DNA from 3 places in the Shewanella sp. GD03713 genome. Region 2 is predicted to be linked to each of the others. Evidence: predicted binding sites of a transcription regulator. Region 2 holds the regulator's gene; each other region holds the start of a gene.
What was found. Region 2 encodes NrdR, which represses ribonucleotide reductase genes. Its sites were predicted from a motif close to AAACACNANATNTNGTGTTT; they were not measured.
Positions count from the first base shown of each region.

Region 1 (5,120 bases), 1.0 Mb from region 2:
AGCTGGTGCGCTAACTTGTCCATACGGATTTCGGTATAACGCATTGCCGCTGCGGAGTCACCGTCAACCGAACCGAAGTTTCCTTGACCGTCGACTAAGGTGTAACGCAGAGAGAAAGGCTGAGCCATACGTACGATAGTATCGTAAACCGCCACATCACCATGGGGGTGATATTTACCGATCACGTCACCGACCACACGGGCAGACTTTTTGTACGGCTTGTTCCAATCGTTCTTCAATTCACTCATGGCAAACAGCACGCGGCGATGCACAGGCTTAAGGCCATCACGCACGTCTGGTAATGCACGTCCCACGATGACGCTCATGGCGTAATCAAGGTACGAATTCTTTAGTTCGTCTTCGATATTAATTGGCGAAATAGATGATGCCAGATCAGTCATAAACTGCTCGTTCCCCTGAAAATTAGCCGACAACGTATAATCCGTATCATTGAGCGGCCCAAAAACGTGATTTGGCATTCTAACACAGTTATTTAATGTCGCCAGACCTATCCTACGTGAATTGCGAAGGATGTGGCTTAATAGATGAAAACACTGTCAATTTGCCCTTTTAAACCCGATAAAATCCGTTGTTAATGGCGAAATTGAGGCCAAGACTTGATTAATATCCGAGCAGAAAAACCGCTCTGCTTCACAAAGTGTTTAAGAATTAATGATAATTGTTGAAATTTCACTCAACCACAAAGACTTAGGATCAGCCAATACTGTGTTTATCCCCCATTGTCGTTATAATAGCCGCACAATGACAGCCGTAATAGGTAATAGCATGCAACAGAATACCAACGTAGACCCGCAGGAAATCGCAAAGTTTGAACGTATGGCCGAAACCTGGTGGGATCTCAACGGCGAGTTTAAGCCGCTGCATCTATTAAATCCCCTGCGCCTTAACTATATCGATCAGACGGCGGGCGGGATTTTTGGTAAGAAAGTGCTCGACGTCGGCTGTGGCGGCGGCATTTTATCCGAAAGCATGGCGCGCATCGGCGCGGTCGTTGACGGCCTCGATATGGGTGAAGAACCATTAGAAGTCGCGCGTTTACATGCACTGGAAACTGGCGTGAGCATCAACTACGTCAAAAACACTGCCGAGGCCCATCGAGAAGATCACCGCGAATACTACGATGTGGTGACTTGTATGGAGATGCTCGAGCATGTGCCGGATCCGCAATCAGTCATTCAAGCCTGCTGCGATATGGTTAAACCCGGCGGTTTTGTGTTTTTCTCAACCATCAACCGTAATATTAAGTCTTTTGTCGAGACCATTGTCGGCGCCGAGTACCTATTAAAGATGCTGCCCATTGGCACCCATGATCATAATAAGTTTATCAAACCTTCTGAATTGATTGCCTTAGTCGATAACACCGATCTTATCTGTAAAGATGCACTTGGGATCACCTATAACCCACTGACGGGGATCTTTAAGTACACCCCAAAGGTCGATGTTAATTATATGATTGCGACGCAAAAGGTAGATTAAGATGAGCTTAGCTGAGGTTAAAGGGGTCTTATTCGACCTTGACGGTACCCTTGCCGATACCGCGCCGGATCTGGTTCAGGCCCTTAACCTCAGTTTGTCGGATGTCGGTATCGCAGCAAAACCTCTCGCAGACATGCGTAGCGCTGCCTCCCATGGCAGCTTTGCCTTAGTCGATGCGGCGATTCCCGGTGCGGATGATTCCCTGCGCACTCAAGTACAGCAAGGGCTCCTCGCCCATTATCAAAGGATCAATGGCGACCATTGCCAGTTGTTTGATGGTATCGCCCCCCTGCTCGATTGGCTCGAGTTATGCCGAATACCGTTTGGGGTGATCACCAATAAACCCGCCCGCTTTACACGACCGCTATTGCATAAACTTAAGCTCAGCTCACGTATGCCGGTGATGATCAGTGGCGATTCCACTCGTTATCCTAAGCCTCATACCGCACCTATGCTATTGGGCGCGCAGCAGCTGCAATGCCTACCACAGCAAATCCTCTATTTAGGCGATGCCGAGCGGGATTTACTCGCGGCTCAAGCGGCGGGCATGCTCGGCGGTGTGGCGCTGTGGGGATATTTGGGTGAGGCCGATACGCCCTATGCATGGCCTGCCTATGCGCAGTTTAACTCGCCATCGAGTTTGCATTCGGCATTAAGCCAAGCATTCGCAAAATAGCGGTAACGAATTGACTCGTGCTCATTGCTCAACTGAACCTTTAATGGCGAAATTCTGCCCCCTTCGCTGGTAATGCAATTTAGGCTAAGGGTCAATCCTTGCGATCGCGATCGCTGCTTATTTTAGCGATCGATCACACAGTGAAATTTGCGCAAAAAAACGCCATCAATCTCGCACGCTAATCTCAATTTGAGCTTCAGGGTTAGTCATCACTAACGCTTTTCTTTATCCTCAAGATATCCACAAGATACCCCCTGAATTGAGACTTGCAAATAGCGGCAAACCTCACTATCTTGTATCTCAGATTATTTAAAACACCATATCTTGTGTATAGGTAGCAATCAGACACACTAGAAGTTCCCCGTTAAATCGACTATCTCCTGCATAGTCAGCAGTATTAAGGGTTTTCAGGTTGATTGTTTTACAAGGAAACGTACGGTGACTTAGTTCACCTGAACAGATATCAGAACCAAGGCCTCTCTTCAATGAATAGCAATATGACAGTCACAAAACGCTGTGGTGCACGTGAGACAATCGATCTCGACAAGATACACCGCGTAATTACTTGGGCAGCCAAGGGATTAAAAAACGTTTCTGTTTCTGAAGTTGAACTTCGCACGCATTTACAGTTTTTCGACGGGATCCCAACCGAAGCTATCCACGAAACGATCATCAAATCTGCGGCGGATTTAATTTCCCCAGAATCTCCAGATTATCAGTTTCTGGCTGCGCGCTTAGCCGTATTCCATTTACGTAAGAAGGCCTTTGGTCAGTTCGAACCGCCAAAGTTATACGACCATGTGACTAAACTGGTTGAGCTTGGCAAGTATGATATGCATATTCTGCAGGATTACACCCGCGAAGAACTCGATATCATGGACAGCTATATCGACCATTGGCGCGATATGAACTTCTCTTACGCGGCGGTAAAACAGCTCGAAGGTAAGTATCTGGTACAAAACCGTGTGACCCACGAGATCTACGAGAGCGCCCAGTTCCTCTATATTCTGGTGGCGGCCTGTTTGTTTGCCCGTTATCCAAAGGAAACGCGCCTGCAATACGTTAAAGATTTTTACGACGCGGTATCGACCTTTAAGATTTCGCTGCCCACGCCAATCATGGCGGGTGTACGTACGCCAACACGTCAATTCAGTTCATGTGTACTGATTGAATGTGGCGACAGCTTAGATTCTATCAATGCGACCGCATCGTCTATCGTGAAATACGTGAGCCAACGCGCTGGTATTGGTATCAACGCGGGTCGTATCCGTGCATTAGGTAGCCCAATCCGTGGCGGCGAAGCCTTCCATACGGGTTGCTTACCTTTCTACAAGTATTTCCAAACGGCGGTGAAGTCTTGCTCGCAAGGCGGCGTTCGTGGTGGTGCTGCGACCCTCTTCTACCCCATTTGGCACTTAGAAGTGGAATCCCTGCTGGTACTGAAAAACAACCGTGGTGTTGAAGATAACCGTATTCGCCACTTAGACTACGGCGTGCAGCTCAACAAGCTGATGTATCAACGTCTGATCAAAGGCGAAAACATCAGCCTGTTCAGCCCATCGGACGTGCCTGGTCTTTACGATGCCTTCTTCGAAGATCAAGACGAATTCGAACGTCTGTACCTGCAATATGAGCAAGACAGCAGCATTCGTAAGAAGACATTGAAAGCGGTCGAACTGTTCTCATTAATGATGCAAGAACGTGCTTCAACGGGCCGTATCTACATCCAAAACGTTGACCACTGTAACACCCACAGTCCGTTCGACTCGAAAGTCGCTCCGATCAGACAATCTAACCTTTGTCTTGAAATCGCGCTGCCGACCAAGCCGTTGAACAACATTGACGATCCAAACGGTGAAATCGCGCTGTGTACACTGTCAGCATTAAACTTAGGTGCGATCAAAAACTTAGCCGAGCTTGAGCCATTAGCCGATTTAGCGGTACGTGCACTGGATAACCTACTGGATTACCAAGATTATCCAATCAAAGCGGCTGAAATTTCATCGATGAACCGTCGTACCTTGGGTATTGGTGTTATCAACTTCGCTAACTACTTAGCGAAGAATGGCATGAAGTACTCCGATGGTAGCGCGAACAACCTGACTCACAAGACCTTTGAAGCGATTCAATTCTATCTGCTTAAGGCGTCAATGAATCTGGCAAAAGAGCAAGGTGCGTGCCCATTATTTAATGAGACCACTTACGCCCAAGGTATTTTACCTATCGATACCTACAAACGTGATTTAGATAAGATTTGCAGCGAGCCATTGCATTTAGACTGGGAAACACTGCGCCACGACATCAAACAGCACGGTTTACGTAACTCGACCCTGTCTGCATTGATGCCGTCTGAGACTTCATCACAGATCTCAAACGCGACTAACGGTATCGAACCTCCACGCGGTTTGATCAGTGTGAAAGCCAGTAAAGATGGCCAGTTAAAGCAAGTGGTGCCTGATTTTGATGAGCTGAAATACAACTACGAGCTGCTATGGCAAATGCCAAGCAACGAAGGTTACTTACAGCTCGTGGGTATCATGCAAAAATTCGTTGACCAAGCAATTTCGGCCAACACTAACTATGACCCAACGCGTTTCGAAGGCCGTAAGGTTCCGATGCAGACTCTGCTGAAAGACTTACTCAATGCCTATAAGTTAGGTGTAAAAACGCTGTACTACCATAACACTCGCGATGGTGCATCGGATCAACACGATGACATTACCAACATAGAGAAAGAAGATGACGGCTGTGCTGGCGGCGCCTGCAAAATCTAATCTTCAATGTTAACGGTTGCGGGATCCCTTTGGGATCCCGACTTATTGGAATACTCGTACCATGACCTACTCTACTTTTTGCCAAACACCCAACGATGCCACCCGTGAACCTATGTTCTTCGGACAATCGGTTAACGTCGCTCGTTATGACCAACAAAAATATGAAGTGTTTG
Region 1 covers NZ_JAOCIW010000001.1:2,304,614-2,309,733, reverse strand. The annotation lists gene gyrA (DNA gyrase subunit A) at 1-401, opposite strand, end outside; gene ubiG (bifunctional 2-polyprenyl-6-hydroxyphenol methylase/3-demethylubiquinol 3-O-methyltransferase UbiG) at 787-1,497, shown strand; gene N5E87_RS10220 (HAD hydrolase-like protein) at 1,499-2,173, shown strand; gene nrdA (class 1a ribonucleoside-diphosphate reductase subunit alpha) at 2,659-4,947, shown strand; gene nrdB (class Ia ribonucleoside-diphosphate reductase subunit beta) at 5,009-5,120, shown strand, end outside.
Region 1: the regulator NrdR is predicted to act here: its motif matches at 2,486-2,505, upstream of nrdA (class 1a ribonucleoside-diphosphate reductase subunit alpha).

Region 2 (5,120 bases):
TATTAGTCACCATCAAGGGCAGGTTTAACTGCTGGCAACGGGCTTTAGTCATCGTTTGGCAGATAAGTCCACGACCGTATTTCGCCATAAAGTTAATCGCTTCAGGCGTGACCAGCTCGGCCGCCATAATCAGGTCGCCTTCGTTTTCTCTGTCTTCGTCATCCATCAAAATAACCATTTTGCCTTGACGAATATCCTCGATGATCTCTTCTATACTGTGCAGCGCCATTGTAGGACCTTTATGATTTTACTGTTGTTATGAAATTCTATACCTAAGTGAGCTAAGTGCCAGTGCCCTAACGCACAAAGCCAGCACGGGCTAACATTTCCATAGTCACCCCACCGCCTTGGGTTTCTTTAGTATCAAAGCGCATTAAACGCTCTAAATAGCGGGCGATTAAATCCACTTCAATATTCACCTTATCGCCAGCTTTCAAATCTACCAACGTGGTTTCACCCGCAGTATGGGGCACTATGGTTAATCGGAAACGGTGTCCATCGACTTCATTTACCGTCAAACTCACACCATCGATGGTGATAGAACCTTTATGGGCGATGTAGCGAGCCAGCTCCGCAGGCGCCGCTAACCAAAATTCGATTGCTTGCCCACGAGCAAGACGCTGCTCTACGGTGGCAATGCCATCCACATGGCCGCTGACCATATGCCCGCCGAGGCGAGTTGTCGGGGTAACGGCTTTTTCAAGATTAACCTTAGTGCCGACTTTATAGTTAGCAAAGCCTGTGAGACTGACAGTTTCAGCCGACACATCCGCCACATAGCCATCGGCTAATTGCTGAACCACAGTCAAACACACCCCATTGGTGGCAATACTGTCGCCTAAACGCACATCGCTTAAATCCAGTTTGCCACTGGCAACCGTCAAACGAATATCATCGCCTTTACGTTCAAGCTTTCGCAGCGTGCCAACGGCCTCAATAATCCCAGTAAACATGGTTAACTCACTTATTCGCTAAAGATGGATTGGACGTGAGCCTCAAGGTGAAACGCGTATCCGCGCCCACTTTACGCTCATCGACCAGTTTGAGGGTCGGAATATCGGCCATCATTTGATAATCGGGTAATTCGAGTAGATTACGTCCCTGTGCGCCAAGGATTTTCATCGCTTGATACAGCACTAATTCATCGGCTAATCCCGCTCCGATAAAGGCGCCGGCTAAGGTCGCGCCCGCTTCGATAAGCACCTGATTACAGCTTTTGCCTAAATAGCTTAAGAGTGCGGGCAGCGAGATTCGACCATCAATCGCCGGTAATTGAAGACAAGTCACATGGGCGGGCAACTGCTCTACAAAGGCTGGCGAGTAAGGCTCAGTTGAGACTAATAACATCGGCGATTCAATCGCAAGCAATGCTGCCGTAATCGGCATCCGGCAACGACTGTCTAAAATAACCCGCAGCGGTTGTAAAATCTGCGCTTCTCTCAATTGTGAGCTAAGGCTGCCAAGCTCTGAGTAGCGCACATTGAGCGAAGGGTCATCGGCTAGCACAGTGTCAATCCCTGTCACTAGGGCGCAGGCGCGTAAACGTAAACGCTGCACATCGCGGCGAGCTTCGGGGCCAGTGATCCATTTGGACACACCGTTTGATAACGCGGTTTTACCATCGAGACTCGCGGCAAGCTTTACCGTCACCCAAGGTAGGCCTGATTCCATGCGCTTCATAAAACCAAGATTTAAAGCGTAAGCTTCGTCGCGGTGCAAACCGACATCCACTTGAATGCCCGCATCGCGCAGCATTTGAATACCGCGACCACCGACCTGAGGATTGGGATCTTCAACCGCCACCACAACTCGTTTTACACCAATATTGATCAGCGCCAAGGCGCAGGGCGGTGTGCGGCCATAATGGCTACAAGGTTCTAAGGTGACATAGGCGGTCGCGCCGCGTGCACTATCGCCAGCCATCCGCAGTGCATGCACCTCGGCGTGGGGCTCGCCGGCTTTTTGATGATAACCTTCACCGACAATCTGATTATCTTTTACGATAACGCAACCCACACTAGGATTGGGGCGAGTGGTATAAAATCCTTTGCGAGCCAGTTGTATGGCTCGGCTCATCATCTGGTTATCGAGTTCTGACCAATTCATATAAACCCTATGAAATCTTGAGGAAGCGTGTCCGAATGCTGCGCATAACGAGGCGCTAACCTAAGCACTAACCTAAGCGCTAACTTAAGATAACCCACATTACTTTTGCAGTTTCGCAATCGCCTCACCAAATTCGGAGACATCTTCAAAGGCGCGATAAACCGAGGCAAAACGAATATAGGCAACCTTATCTAGGCTCATTAACTGTTCCATCATCAAGTTACCTATCATCTCGGATGGCACTTCGCGCTCGCCGGTAGCCCGCAGCGTTGACTTGATTTTACTTAAGGCCTGCTCGATTTCATCCATGGACACAGGGCGCTTTTCGACCGCGCGTAACATACCTGCTTGCAGCTTTTCTTCATCGAAGGGTTGGCGCGTACCATCGCGTTTAATCACCCGTGGCATAACTAATTCTGCCCCTTCGAAGGTAGTAAATCTTTCGTGGCATTCGGTGCATTCTCGGCGACGACGCACTTGATGGCCTTCCGCCACTAATCGGGAATCGATCACTTTAGTATCTGTCGCGCTGCAAAATGGACAATGCATTGAGCCTCCTGCCGTGAATGGAATAAAGCCTATGGCTTTCGCTGTTTCTCGCTTAAACCGAGCGGGTTTAAGTCTAAGATTTTAGCAATAAAAATGGCCGCTTAATGCGGCCATGGGATTTTATCCTATTTATCGGCTGAGGTTAACCACCTGAGAGTGACACCCTAAGCAGTTGTGAACTCAGCTTTCATATTCAGATAAATTAACGAATTAACCGTAAACAGGGAAACGGGCGCACAGTGCCAATACTTGGCCTTTTACGCGCTCGATGACCGCTGGGTTGTGGGCATCGTCGAGGATGTCACAGATCCAACCGGTTAACTCTTTCGCTTCAGCTTCTTTAAAGCCACGGCGAGTGATCGCAGGCGTACCGATACGCACACCAGAGGTCACGAATGGAGAACGTGGGTCATTTGGCACAGAGTTTTTGTTTACTGTGATGTTCGCGCTACCTAAAGCGGCATCGGCTTCTTTACCCGTCAGGTCGCGACCGATTAAGTCCACCAGCATTAAGTGGTTGTCAGTACCGCCAGAAACGATCTTGTAACCGCGCTCTAAGAACACTTCAACCATGGCTTTAGCATTCTTAACCACTTGTTGTTGGTAAGCTTTGAACTCTGGCTCTAAAGCTTCTTTGAAGGCTACCGCTTTACCCGCGATAACGTGCATCAAAGGACCGCCTTGACCGCCTGGGAATACCGCAGAGTTCAGCTTCTTGTATAGCTCCTCATCATCGGCAGCAGACAGAATGATACCGCCACGAGGACCGGCTAAGGTCTTGTGAGTGGTTGAGGTCACAACGTGCGCGTGTGGCACTGGGTTTGGATACACACCAGCGGCGATAAGACCCGCAACGTGCGCCATGTCGACAAACAGGTAAGCACCGATTTTGTCTGCAATTTCGCGCATTCTTGCCCAGTCAACGATGCCTGAGTAAGCAGAGAAACCACCGATCATCATCTTAGGCTTATGTTCAACCGCCAGACGTTCCATTTCGTCGTAGTCGATTTTGCCTGATTCATCGATGCCGTAAGGAATGATGTTGTACAGTCTACCGGAGAAGTTTACAGGTGAACCGTGGGTCAAGTGACCACCGTGAGCGAGGTTCATACCTAAAACGGTATCGCCTGGTTTTAACAATGCCATGTAAACGGCGCTGTTTGCTTGAGAACCTGAGTGAGGTTGCACGTTTGCGTAAGTCGCACCAAACAGTTGTTTTGCACGCTCAATCGCTAAGGTTTCAACTACGTCCACATACTCACAACCACCGTAGTAACGCTTGCCTGGGTAACCTTCGGCGTACTTGTTGGTTAATTGTGAACCTTGCGCTTGCATCACGCGTGGACTGGTGTAGTTTTCAGAAGCAATCAGCTCAATATGCTCTTCTTGACGCAGAGTTTCGTTCTGAATTGCGTTGAACAGTTCCGGATCATAATCTGCGATATTCATATCTTTTTTCAGCATTGCTTACTCCAGCTGCCAATTCTTGTAGGTAGGGTTGCGCGGTATTCTACTCGTAACGAGCCGACAATCCCAGTCTCTGAAACATGAAAATCCTACAGTTTTACCTTGAACTCGCCTCAATGCCGAGTTGAGTTCGGCGCGCAATCGAGTAGAATTAGCCGCATCATTAGTCACTTATAGATGCAGAAAAATGGCTCAGTTTGTTTACAGCATGCTGCGGGTGGGCAAGGTTGTTCCTCCTAAGAAGCAGATCCTTAAAGACATTTCCTTAAGCTTTTTCCCCGGCGCTAAGATCGGTGTATTAGGTCTTAACGGTTCAGGTAAATCCACCCTACTGCGCATCATGGCCGGTATCGATACCGAGATTGAGGGTGAAGCGCGCCCAATGCCAGGTCTGAAGATTGGTTATCTGCCGCAAGAACCAAAACTCGATCCGACGCAAACCGTGCGTGAAGCGATTGAAGAAGCGGTTTCTGAAGCCAAAAATGCCCTCAAACGATTAGACGAAGTCTATGCGGCTTACGCCGATCCCGATGCGGACTTCGACGCACTTGCCAAAGAGCAAGGTGAACTCGAAGCCATCATTCAGGCGCAGGACGCCCACAATCTGGACAACATCCTCGAGCGTGCGGCGAATGCCCTGCGTCTACCTGATTGGGATGAAAAGATTGAAGTATTATCGGGTGGTGAGCGTCGCCGTGTGGCGATTTGCCGCCTGCTGCTGGAAAAACCAGAGATGCTGCTACTCGACGAACCCACCAACCACTTGGACGCCGAATCAGTCGCTTGGCTCGAGCACTTCCTGCAGGAATACTCGGGCACCGTTGTGGCCATTACCCACGACCGTTACTTCCTCGACAATGCTGCGGGCTGGATTTTAGAACTTGACCGTGGTGAGGGTATCCCATGGGAAGGCAACTACTCTTCATGGCTTGAGCAAAAAGATGCTCGCTTGAAGCAGGAATCTGCCGCAGAAAGCGCGCGTCAAAAGACCATCGCTA
Region 2 covers NZ_JAOCIW010000001.1:1,257,385-1,262,504, reverse strand. The annotation lists gene ribBA (bifunctional 3,4-dihydroxy-2-butanone-4-phosphate synthase/GTP cyclohydrolase II) at 1-229, opposite strand, end outside; gene N5E87_RS05580 (riboflavin synthase) at 297-953, opposite strand; gene ribD (bifunctional diaminohydroxyphosphoribosylaminopyrimidine deaminase/5-amino-6-(5-phosphoribosylamino)uracil reductase RibD) at 961-2,106, opposite strand; gene nrdR (transcriptional regulator NrdR) at 2,206-2,655, opposite strand; gene glyA (serine hydroxymethyltransferase) at 2,866-4,119, opposite strand; gene ettA (energy-dependent translational throttle protein EttA) at 4,310-5,120, shown strand, end outside.

Region 3 (5,120 bases), 1.7 Mb from region 2:
CTTGCCATGGTTGAATGGTCTGGCATCGGGGCTACCTAAGTAACCGCATACCCGACGCGTCACAGATACCCTGCTTGGCTCATGGTTGCCACATTTAGGACAAGTAAAGCCTTTACTGGTACAACTAAACTCACCGGTAAAACCGCAGTCGTAGCATTCATCAATCGGCGTGTTAGTGCCGTAGTAAGGCACGCGGCTATAGCTGTAATCCCACACATTTTCGAGCGCTTCGATATTGTGCTGCATATTGGGGTATTCGCCGTAGCAAATAAAGCCACCATTGGCAATAGCAGGATATGGCTGCTCAAAATCAATTTTATCGTAGGGATTCACCCGCTTTTCCACATCCAAGTGGAAGCTATTGGTGTAATAGCCCTTATCGGTTACGCCCGCAACCACGCCGAATTGGCGCGCATCGAGTTTGCAGAAACGGCTGCAGAGGCTCTCACTCGGGGTGCTATAAAGACTAAAGCCATAACCGGTTTCGGCCTTCCATGCATCGGTAGCCGCTTTAAGGTGTGCGACAATCGCCACCGCTTTTTCACGCAGCTTGGCATCATCAAACACATGGGTTTCAGTGCCATAGAGCGCATTGATGGTTTCATGTAAACCGATATAGCCTAATGAAATCGATGCCCGACCATTTTTAAAGATTTGGGCGATATCATCATCGGCGCGCAGGCGCACACCACAGGCGCCTTCCATATACAGAATCGGCGCAACTCTGGCTTTAACGCCATTTAAGCGTTCGATGCGGGTGTCTAATGCGCGGCGGGCGAGCAGTAAACGCTCATCTAAAATGCGATAGAATTCAGCCTCATCGCCATTAGCCTCGAGGGCCACTCGGGGCAAGTTTAAGCTGACTACCCCAAGGTTATTGCGCCCTTCATGGACCAGTTCGCCATTTTCTTTGTAGGAGCCTAAAAAGCTGCGACAGCCCATTGGGGTTTTAAATGATCCCGTGACCTTTTCCACTTGCTCGTAGTTCAAAATATCCGGATACATGCGCATGCTGGCGCATTTTAGGGCCATTTGTTTGACATCGTAGTTGCAGTCACCGGCCTTGTGGTTAATGCCATCACGAATCGCAAACACCAGTTTAGGGAACACGGCAGTCTTACGATTTTTACCTAGGCCCGTCATACGTACTTTCAACATGGATTGCTGAATTAAACGCGACTCCCACGAGGTACCAAGACCAAAACCAAAGGTCACAAAGGGCGTTTGCCCATTGGCGGTATGTAAGGTATTCACTTCATATTCAAGGGATTGAAAAGCATCATGGCATTCTTTTTCGGTGAGCGCCGTCGCATAGGCCTTGGCATCTTTAATCTGCCAGTTGAGCGCCACTTGGTAGTGCTTGTCATAGCTCTTCGCCACAAAAGGCGCGAGCACTTCATCGATACGGTTAATCGTAGTGCCGCCATAAATATGGCTCGCCACTTGGGCAATAATCTGCGCCGTTACCGCCGTAGCGGTGGAGATGGATTTTGGGGTCTCAATTTCGGCGTTGCCCATCTTAAAACCGTGGGTCAACATGCCTGCCAAATCAATCAACATGCAGTTAAACATCGGGAAAAACGGCGAATAATCGAGGTCGTGATAATGGATCTCGCCAAGTTCATGGGCGGCCACTACATCCTTAGGCAGAATATGGCTCTTGGCGTAATGTTTCGCAACAATACCCGCGAGCAGATCCCGCTGGGTTGGGATCACTTTAGAGTCTTTATTGGCGTTTTCATTTAACAGCGCCGCATTGCTCTGCTCGACTAAACCACGGATTTCGAGATTGAGTTTACTGGTCGCATCGCGACAAATATCTCTGTCGTGGCGATACTCGATATAAACCCGCGCCAAGGATTTGTAAGGACCTTCCATCAAGAGATTTTCAACTGCGTCCTGTAAATGGTGGATCTCGACTTCTGCCAGATTCGCCACTCGCTCCCTCACACAGGCGGCAACCGTCGCGGCATAGTCAGCATCCTCTATCCCAACCGAGTTTGCAGCCGCTATCACTGCATCTCTTATCCTTGTTTCATCAAAAGGTGTGCGGCAACCATCCCGCTTGATCACGACTGGCATTGTTCAGTTCCTCTCCATTCCGATTAAAATTAACACTACATATAGTGTTCAGATAATCAATAAACACAATATCTAGGCAATTAAGCGGCATTAACACCTAAAATTCCATGATCCAGATCATGATTTATCGGATGGATAAAAAGAACAAAGAAGAACTGTAGCCAAGCCCAATGATCTCAGTTTTAAGCCTTGACCTTGGCCATAAAGCAGGATAGCGGACGCTAAAAATGCCCGCTAATCACGACAAAGGACCTTGGCCCGAAAGCCAAAGTCCTTGTAATAAGAAGTCCTTGGAATAAAAGCAGTCCGTAGCTCGGCGTTTACCTTTAGCTAAAGTTTGCGCTCAGACAGGGTTAACGCTTGGCTAAGGCAAGATAACTACTCAGTTGCCCCGATGCCGATTGCTGCATTCCCATGGAAGAGGCCACTTGCATGGTCGATTTAAGCCCCTGCCATAACTGCTTTTGGCTGTCACTCAGTGTTGGGTTGCTATTTAGATAATCGGTTAACTGGCCAAATACCTTGGTGGCTTTTTGTGCCAGCACAGGGGATTGCGCATCATCCATATTCGACAATACATTCTTAGCATCGACTAAGGTGTTGATCATCGGACTGTTTGGTGACTTTTCCGCTAAGGACTTCAGCTCGTCATCGATAAAGTCCTGCAGTGATTGCTTGCTCGGCTTTTGGCTCGGCAAATTAATGCCGTTTTGTGACAGGCGCTCAACCTGTGCATCGGACAAAATACCGTCCTTTTGCAGCCGAGACACTAAGGCCGGAATATCTGACACACTAAACTGGCCATCGGCAAAAAAATCCTTCGACATGGCTTGGATTTTTTGTGCCCTAAGCGCACGGGGTGACAAGGCAATCTCATCACTAGGTTTCGTCTCAGTCTTAGGCGTATCCTTGGTGGATGAGTTGGCATCCGTCAAGGATTCTGTCTTACTCGTGTCCGTCTTCTTGCTGTTCAGGCCATAGGCATCGGCAACACTGCTACGGTTCAGATTTAAGGCATTTAAAAGAGGATTCATCGTCAATAATTCGGCATCTAACACTGTGTGATGGGGTTAAAGCAAAAAATAAGCCAATCAAACAGTCACTTGCCTAAATTATTATTCGTTTCACGAGCACGAGCTTGCCAGAACGAACAAAATTTAATCTCGAAACGTCAACACGCCCTGAGTCTCCTCGCGACTTAGCCTTTCCAAATCGCAGCTTCAATTAAGTGCGCGACTTTAGCTACAGCTGCCTCCCCCGCCGCAATCGCCTCATCGGCACGGTGAAATTCCATGGTGCCGATATTAGCGACTTCGGGCACAACCAAGACATCGGGCGGATCTCCCATCAAACGCGCCCGTTTATGACGCTGCTCTAAAATCCCCATCGATTGAGACATCACCGCAATCATGCCAGGGTTAGATTTAGTGCCGAGGGAAAACTTGTCGGTTAAACTGCTGACATACTCCCGCCCCCGAGCAAATAAATCCATAAAGCCGGTTTCTTGGCGCGCGGGCATTTCGGCTTCTTCCTTCGGCGCCTTATGGCTGGTCATATTGACGGGCAATACCTGCAGCCGCCCCGAATGAAACCCGTGCAAATCCACGGCAATCACAATATCGACGCCCATCGCGCGGCTCACTGACACAGGCACAGGGTTCACCACAGCGCCATCGACTAACCAACGATCTCCTTGACGAACGGGGGCTAATATCCCCGGCATTGAGCAAGAGGCGCGCACAGCTTGGCGTAAATCGCCATGGCGAAACCAAATTTCTTGCCCAGAATACAAGTCAGTCGCGATTGCTGCAAAGGGTCGCTCGAGCTCTTCAATATTGATATCACCGATGCGCGATTGCAGCACATCGAAGACTTTCTCGCCGCCGATCAAACCGCCCTTACGCCAACGAATATCCATTAACCCGAGGACATCCCAGCTCGAAAAACTGCGCACCCACTCCTCAAGCTCGGTCAAATGATTATGGGCATAGGCCGCCCCGACGAGCGCGCCGATTGAACATCCGGCCACTTTATCGGGTTTGACTCCCATGGCGGCCAAGCCATTGAGTACACCGATGTGAGCCCAACCTTTGGCGGCTCCGCTTCCAAGCGCGATGCCAATGGTGGGTTTTGTTCCCTTGCCCATAATATGTTTCCCTTAACAACTCAATGATTTGAATAAGCTAAATTCCGCCCTGAGTACTGTCAATCATTTATGGATTTATTCCACTTAGCGCGTTAAAAGGCCGCTGTGGAAATGAATCCAAGGTCCATCGAATGCAACACCTCCAAGAAGCTGCCTAGCCCGTTATACACATGTTGGGGGTTACTACTCACGTCTTTGCTAAATCGCCAGCCATAACAGCGGCTATTTAGCGGATTCAGTAAGATAATGACCAATCAAGATAGCTGAGCATAGTGATTTAAGGCTATAATCTGCCCTCACTCAGATTTAGGGGATATACCTTTGCAGTTTACTGATTTTTCTCTGGACCAGCGTCTGTTACAAAGCTTAAAGCATATGGGGATTGCGACCCCAACCGCCATCCAGGAACAAGCACTGCCTATCGCATTGGCAGGTAAAGATTTAATGGCGTCATCAAAGACAGGCTCAGGTAAGACCTTAGCTTTTTTGTTGCCAGCGATGCAAAGGGTTATCTCCACCCGCGCCTTAACCAAGCGCGATCCTAGAGTACTGATTTTATTACCAACCCGCGAATTGGCCCACCAAGTGTATAGCCAGCTACGTTTGCTGGTTGCCAACACTCAATACAAAGCCATTAGCGTGTTGGGCGGTGAAAACTTTAACGATCAAGCTAAAGCTCTGGCAAAAGAGCCACATTTTATCGTGGCAACGCCGGGACGCATCGCCGATCATTTAGAACAAAAAAACCTCTTCCTCAATGGATTAGAACTGCTTGTCCTCGATGAAGCCGACCGTATGCTGGATCTGGGTTTTGCGCCACAATTAAAAGCCATTAACGCAGCTGCAGATCATAAGCGCCGTCAAACCTTAATGTTTTCGGCCACTTTAGATC
Region 3 covers NZ_JAOCIW010000001.1:2,998,539-3,003,658, forward strand. The annotation lists gene nrdD (anaerobic ribonucleoside-triphosphate reductase) at 1-2,082, opposite strand, end outside; gene N5E87_RS13300 (hypothetical protein) at 2,436-3,116, opposite strand; gene rssA (patatin-like phospholipase RssA) at 3,281-4,228, opposite strand; gene N5E87_RS13310 (DEAD/DEAH box helicase) at 4,550-5,120, shown strand, end outside.
Region 3: the regulator NrdR is predicted to act here: its motif matches at 2,113-2,132, upstream of nrdD (anaerobic ribonucleoside-triphosphate reductase).